Regions from separate parts of the [Micrococcus luteus] ATCC 49442 genome, predicted to be linked through region 2. Evidence: riboswitches for the same ligand, from Rfam matches in the RefSeq annotation. Region 2 holds a riboswitch; the other holds the start of a gene.
What was found. Region 2 has a riboswitch for glycine ahead of gcvP (aminomethyl-transferring glycine dehydrogenase). Riboswitches for the same ligand answer to the same signal wherever they lie in the genome.
Positions count from the first base shown of each region.

Region 1: another riboswitch for glycine. It lies ahead of gcvP (aminomethyl-transferring glycine dehydrogenase); the one in region 2 lies ahead of gcvP (aminomethyl-transferring glycine dehydrogenase).

Region 1 is NZ_JAAAXP010000001.1:4,253,160-4,256,566, reverse strand. It holds gene gcvP (aminomethyl-transferring glycine dehydrogenase) at 1-1,272, opposite strand, end outside; glycine riboswitch at 1,436-1,533, opposite strand; gene GUV69_RS19400 (LapA family protein) at 1,740-2,129, opposite strand; gene GUV69_RS19395 (histidine phosphatase family protein) at 2,199-2,783, opposite strand; gene GUV69_RS19390 (PadR family transcriptional regulator) at 2,842-3,407, opposite strand, start outside.
Region 2 is NZ_JAAAXP010000001.1:3,082,369-3,085,775, reverse strand. It holds gene gcvP (aminomethyl-transferring glycine dehydrogenase) at 1-2,022, opposite strand, end outside; glycine riboswitch at 2,073-2,193, opposite strand; glycine riboswitch at 2,194-2,288, opposite strand; gene GUV69_RS14070 (mycofactocin-coupled SDR family oxidoreductase) at 2,338-3,351, shown strand.

The DNA of each region.
Region 1 (3,407 bases), 1.2 Mb from region 2:
AACGGACACACCGATGGTGTCCTCATCGATGTGGCGCAGGTTGATCCCGCGTGCTTCGGCGGCGGCGATGACCTTGCCGGCCTTGCCCGGGACGGACACGGTGACGGTGTCGAAGAAGGTCCCGGTGGCCAGTTCGCGGCCGGCGACCTTCAGCGTGGTGGCGAGGGCGCGGGCGTGGTTGTGGACGCGTTCGGCGATCGCCTTCAGCCCGTCCGGGCCGTGGTAGACGGCGTAGAACGAGGACACGATGGCCAGCAGGGCCTGCGCCGTGCAGATGTTCGAGGTCGCCTTCTCCCGGCGGATGTGCTGCTCACGGGTCTGCAGCGCCAGACGGTACGCCGGAACACCGGCGTCGTCCTTGGACACACCCACCAGGCGGCCGGGCATGGACCGCTCCAGCCCCATCGCCACCGCCATGTAGGCCGCGTGCGGGCCGCCGAAGAACAACGGGACACCGAAACGCTGGGTGGAACCGACCGCGATGTCAGCACCCTGCTCACCCGGAGGGATGATCAGGGTCAGCGCCAGCAGGTCCGCCGCGACCGTGACCAGAGCACCGCGCTCCTTGGCAGCGGCGATGACCTCGGCGTGGTTGAACACGCGGCCGGACACGCCGGGCTGCTGCAGCACGATGCCGTTGATGACACCCTCGGGCAGGCCCTTGGACAGGTCAGAAACCTCCACCTCGAAACCGAGGGCCTCGGCGCGGCCCTTCACGATCGCGATGGTCTGCGGCATGACATCGGCATCCAGGACGGTCTTGCCGTCCACGGCAGCCTTGTTTTTGTTGGCCCGACGCATCATCAGGACGGCCTCAGCCACGGCGGTGGCTTCATCCAGCAGGGAGGCATTGGCGATGGGCAGGCCCACCAGGTCCTGGACCATGGTCTGGAAGTTCAGCAGCGCCTCAAGCCGGCCCTGGGAAATCTCGGGCTGGTACGGCGTGTACGCGGTGTACCAGGCCGGCGCTTCAAGAATGTTCCGGCGGATCACCGCAGGGGTGACCGTGTCGTAATAGCCCTGGCCGATCATCTGCACAGCCGTCTTATTCTTGCCCGCGAGCTTCCGCAGCTCAGCCAGGACCTCAACCTCACTCAGGGCGTCCTGGAGGGCAAGCGGCTTGGCCTGGCGGATGGAGTCGGGGACGGCAACGTCAACGAGGCCATCAACGGTGTCGTAACCGACGGCCTTGAGCATTGTTTCGATGTGCGACTGGCTGCGCGCACCGATATGCCGGTCGGCAAAAGTAGTGGGGGACGACTGAACTGTCATGAAAGGAACTCCATAATTCAGGTGGCGTCCGCTGGGTACGCCACATTGATTCGGGTTCCTCCCCACTCTGTAGGGAACCTGAGAGTTTCCGCGTCGACCTGCTTTTGCAGGATTTCGCTTGCACCGTCGGTGAGCCCGTTGCCGGACTGCTTTCCAGAGTTGCCTAACCGCGGCGGTACGGGGGCCTGAGAGATTCCTGGGGAGGATTTGCTCCTACGGCGCCTGCTGAACGTACCGGCAGAACTCTCCCGCCGCAGATCAAAAGCATGTGCCACATAGTCCGTGACACGCCTCACAGCTTACCGCGAACAGCGTCCGCAAGCAATTTCCCGGGGCGCGCGCAGGTCATGATGAGACGGGCGTCACCCTCCCCCGGCATCGGTTGCTCCGCAGGGGCCCTTTTGGGACTCGAAAAGGACCTCTACGGAGCAATCGATCGACGATGACGCCGCCGCTCCTTTGGCGGGCTACGCTTCGGTGCCCTTGCCCCGCCGTCGTTCGTTGCGGCGCAGCTGCAGGATGCGGGCTCCGCCGGCGATGGCCACAAGGATTCCGCCGCCCACGGCAGCAATGAAGAAAGCCACACCCTGGGCGAGACTGCCCTCCCAGCCGAGGAACCTGACGGCAACCATGTCCTGGTTCTGGATAAAGAAGATGATCAGGAGCACCAGCACCGCCAGGCTGACCGCCACCGCACTCCAGATGACTGCGGCCCGGGTGATGCGGGTCCTGTCAGCGGCAGTTTTGGGAGCCGCGGTCCTGGGAGCCGGCGAACCAGACGCGGCGGACCGTTCCGAGGGCTGGGAAGGCGGAGCGGGAGGCACGTCTGAAGGTCGAAGCGGTTCTTCTGAGCTCATACCACTATTGTCCCCCCGTGCAGGAGCTTTCGGGGGCAACCGGGCCGGTGGCAAAGCGGGTGGTGCGGGTCAGGCCTGGACTTCGGCGGCCAGCGGCTGGCCGTTGTAGTACTCCAGCTGCCAACCCTCGCGGACGTGGTGGTGGGCGAGGTTGAGCACGGCGTTGTCGATGCTGTGCAGGGTGCGGCCGATGGCACGGCTGAGGCTTACCCGCAGGAGGGTGCCGTGGGCGACAACCAGGACGCGCCTGCCGCGGAACTCCTCGGCCAGCTCTTCCAGTGCGGCCAGCCCGCGGCTCGCCGCGGCATCTTCGCTCTCGGCGCCCTGGAAGCCGCCCGGAATGCGCAGGGCCTCCAGTTCGGGGCCCGCCTGCAGCCCTTCCGCCCGGCCGAAACTACGCTCCGTGAGCGCGGGGACGTGCCGGGCCACACTCAGGCCAAGCCCCTCGGCGATCAGGTTGGCGGTTTCCGCGGCACGGCTCAGGGGCGAGGTCACCACGGCGTCCCAGTCATGGCCCGAAAGGTTGGCGACGGCCTCGCGCGCCTGGCCGCGGCCGACGTCGTTCAGCGGAATGTCAGTGGCGCCCTGCAGGCGGCGCTGCGCGTTCCAGTCAGTCTGGCCATGGCGGACGAGGGCGAACGTCGTGAGGGTCATGCCTTCCATTGTCCCCGACGGCGGGAGGCTGCCGGCACAGGGCGACCTGCCCCGGCCCTCAATCCTGGTGCGGCGCAGATCCCGAGAGCGCATCGATCAGCTTGAGCCCCCGCTTGGCCCATTCGATTTCCGTCTCCGCGCGGGCAATCAGGCCTTCGTAAGTGAAGACTTTGTATTCGATAGTGCGTTGACGGTCGGCTTCGGGGGTGGCAGCCAGCCGTTTGCTCAACATCTCGTTTGTTCCTGCCCGCAACTCGGTGATCATGTCCGCCCACTGATCGCGACGCATCGTGTGATAGTCGATATGGGCCCGCATGTGCTCCCGCGCCACAGCGGGTTCCGCCCACTCCAGGTAGGCGGCCTTCAGGTGCACGGGATCGCGCTCACGGGAGTACTCCAGCGGCTCGTGCATCCAGGTACGGAACGCGTCCCGGCCGTCGTCGGTCATCCGGTACTGCGTCTTCTTGCCGCGGGGCCCCCACGAAACCTCCTCGGCTTGCAGCAGCCCCTCCTTTGCCATCTTCCGCAGCTCCGGATAGATCTGCGAATCAGGCGCATGCCAGACGAAGGCAACCGAGGACTCAAATCGCTTCGCCAGGTCGTAACCGGTCATGGGCTCCACGG
Region 2 (3,407 bases):
CACCTGCCCACCGGCATCGTGCACCGCGTCACAAACTTCACGGACATCCCCGTCGTACACACCATGGGTGGACGGGTAGGTGATCATGATGCAGGACAGGGCATCCTTGTGCGCGTCGATCTTCGCGTAGAGGTCAGCATGATCGATGGTGCCGTCGGCTGCGGTGGCCACCACAACAACTTTCATGCCCGCGAGCACGGCTGAGGCAGCGTTGGTGCCATGCGCCGAGGCCGGGATCAGGCAGATGTTGCGCTGGCTGTCACCGCGGGAATGGTGGTAACCGCGGATCGCCAGCAACCCGGCCAGCTCACCCTGGGACCCGGCATTAGGCTGGACCGAGACCTGGTCGTAGCCGGTGATCTCCGCAAGATCAGCCTCCAGCCCGGAAATCAGTTCACGCCAGCCCGCAGTCTGGGAGTCCGGAGCGAACGGGTGGATGGAGGCGAACTCCGGCCAGGAGATGGCTTCCATCTCGGCGGTGGCGTTCAACTTCATCGTGCAGGAACCCAGCGGGATCATGGTGCGGTCCAAAGCAAGGTCACGGTCCGAGAGCTTTCGGATGTAGCGCAGAAGTTGGGTTTCGGACCGGTGCGTGTTGAACACCGGATGCTGCAGATAGGACGATGTGCGCAGCACGGACTCGGGCAAGGAAAAGCCGTCTGTGATGTCCGTTAGGCCCGCACCGTAAGCAGCGGCCACCGAAAACGCGTACATGACGTCCGCTATCGTCTGGGCAGAAGTCGTTTCATCTGTCGAAACACCGACAAGGTCTCGGTCAATCGCCCTAAGATTTATTCCCTTGGCATTTGCGGCTGCGACTACAGACATGGCTTTCCCGGGCACCCGTACGGTGATTGTGTCGAAGAAGCTTGTATGCAGAACGTCAAGGCCTGCGGCCTTCAGGGATGCCGCCAGCGTACGGGCGTGACCGTGCGTTGTTTCCGCGATCGCCTTTAGTCCGTCGGGGCCGTGGTAGACGGCATAGAAGGAAGAGACGATGGCCAGCAGTGCCTGCGCCGTGCAGATGTTGGAGGTGGCCTTCTCGCGGCGGATGTGCTGCTCGCGGGTCTGCAGGGCCAGGCGATAGGCGGGGACACCGGCGTCGTCCCTGGAAACACCGACAAGCCGGCCGGGCAGGTTGCGCTCCATGCCCTGCCGGACGGCCATATAAGCGGCGTGCGGGCCGCCGAAGAACAGCGGCACGCCGAACCGCTGCGTGGAGCCGACGGCAATATCGGCGCCCTGTTCACCCGGCGGGGTGACCAGGGTAAGGGCGAGCAGGTCGGCAGCCACGGTGACCAGCGCGCCGCGTTCCTTCGCCTCGGCAATCACACCGGACTGGTCCCACACCCGGCCGGACACACCTGGCTGCTGCAAAATGATCCCGTTAATCGCGCCCTCAGGCAAGCCATCGGTGAGGTCGGCAACTTCCACCTCGAAGCCCAGGGCCTCGGCGCGCCCCTGGACGATGGCGATGGTCTGGGGGAGCAGGTCGGCGTCCAGGACCGTCCTGCCGTCTTTTCCGGACTTGTCCTTGTTGGCCCTGCGCATCAGCAGCACGGCTTCAGCCACGGCGGTGGCCTCGTCGAGGAGGGACGCGTTGGCCACCGGCAGCGCAGTCAGGTCCTGGACCATGGTCTGGAAGTTCAGCAGCGCCTCGAGCCGGCCCTGGGAGATTTCGGGCTGGTACGGTGTGTAGGCGGTGTACCAGGCCGGGGCTTCGAGGATGTTGCGGCGAATCACCGGAGGCGTCACGGTGTCGTAGTAGCCCTGCCCGATCATCTGGACCGCGGTCCTGTTCTTGGCCGCGAGCCTGCGCAGCTCGGCCAGGACCTCCACCTCGCTAAGAGCTGGGGACAGTTCGAGGGTGGAGTCTTGCCGGATGTTAGACGGCACTGCCATATCGACCAGGGCATCGACGGAGTCGTAGCCAACAACTTTCAGCATGACTTCGACATGATCCTGCTTGCGGGTGCCGATATGCCGGTCGACGAACGTTGCGCCTTTGGAATTGGGGGTCATTAGGAACTCCAGTTGTCTCCTGCGCCATGAGGCGCCGGTAATTTTGAGTTCCTCCCCGCTCTGTATTGGACCTGAGAGTTTCCGCTGCTCCTCGTCGTGGCGGGAAGCGGCTTGCACCGTCGGTGAGCCCATCCCAAAGAAGGGATTTAGCGGGCTGCTTTCCAGAGTTGCCGCGCTGCAGCGGTACGGGGGCCTGAGAGATTCCTAGGGAGGGTTTGCTCCTACGGCGCCGGCGGGGGTGTGCCAGGCTCTCCCGCTGCAGCTTAGTGGCTCATTTCGTGATTACGAACACAACTTACACCTGAGCCAAGCATAATGGCAACCAGTGCCGAAAATATTGGCTTCCGCGCCGCGGGAGACTCGTCGCTGGGCTGTCTTGAGAGTATTTTCTTCAAAAAGACCTCCTTTTGTTCGGCTGCGGCGTGTATCGTAAGAGATATCAAACCAAACTGTACGCTCCGAGCGTTCAGAATTTCTACTGATTGGAGAGTCCAGATGGCCGGACGATTTGATGGAAAAGTTGCCTTCATTACCGGCGCTGCGCGGGGGCAGGGGCGTTCGCACGCCGTCGGCTTGGCTTCCGAGGGGGCCCACATCATCGCGGTGGATGCCTGCGCGCCTATCAGCACCATCCCTTATGAAGGTGCCTCGGTGGCGGAACTTGATGAGACAGTCCGTCAAGTGGAAGCTGTCGGCGGCAAAATTATGGCCCGCCAGGTGGACGTTCGGGATCTGGACAGCCTGACAGCAACCGTCAAGGACGGAGTCAGCGAATTCGGCCGCCTGGACATCATCCTGGCGAACGCCGGCGTCGTCTCTTATGGTCAGCTTGCCGAACTAGATGAAGAGACGTGGCAGACGATGATCGATGTCAACCTCACCGGCGTCTGGAAGACAGTGCGGGCTTCTGTCCCGTCGATGATCGAGGCCGGAAACGGCGGGTCCATCATTTTGACCAGTTCCACGGCGGGGCTAAAGGCCCTCCACACCCTTGGCCACTACGTCGCCGCGAAACACGGCGTCATCGGTCTGATGCGGAATTTGGCCAACGAGCTCGCTCCCCACAACATCAGGGCCAACGCGCTTGCGCCGACCAACGTCGACACGATCATGCTGAATAACCCGGGCGTCTTCAAGATGTTCCGCCCCGATCTGGAGAACCCGGACGCGGATGACGCGCACTCCGGCTTCGTGGAGCACCACCTGATGAAGGTTCCCATGATCGCGCCTGCAGATGTCACGAACGCGGTTAAGTGGCTTGCTTCCGATGAAGCGCGTTACATCACTGGTATCACGCTTCCCATTGACCTGGGATTGCTGGCCAAGTAAAAGACCCGGCGGGCCGGTGCTGATTGCAGCAGTATCGGCCCGCCGTTTCCAACCAC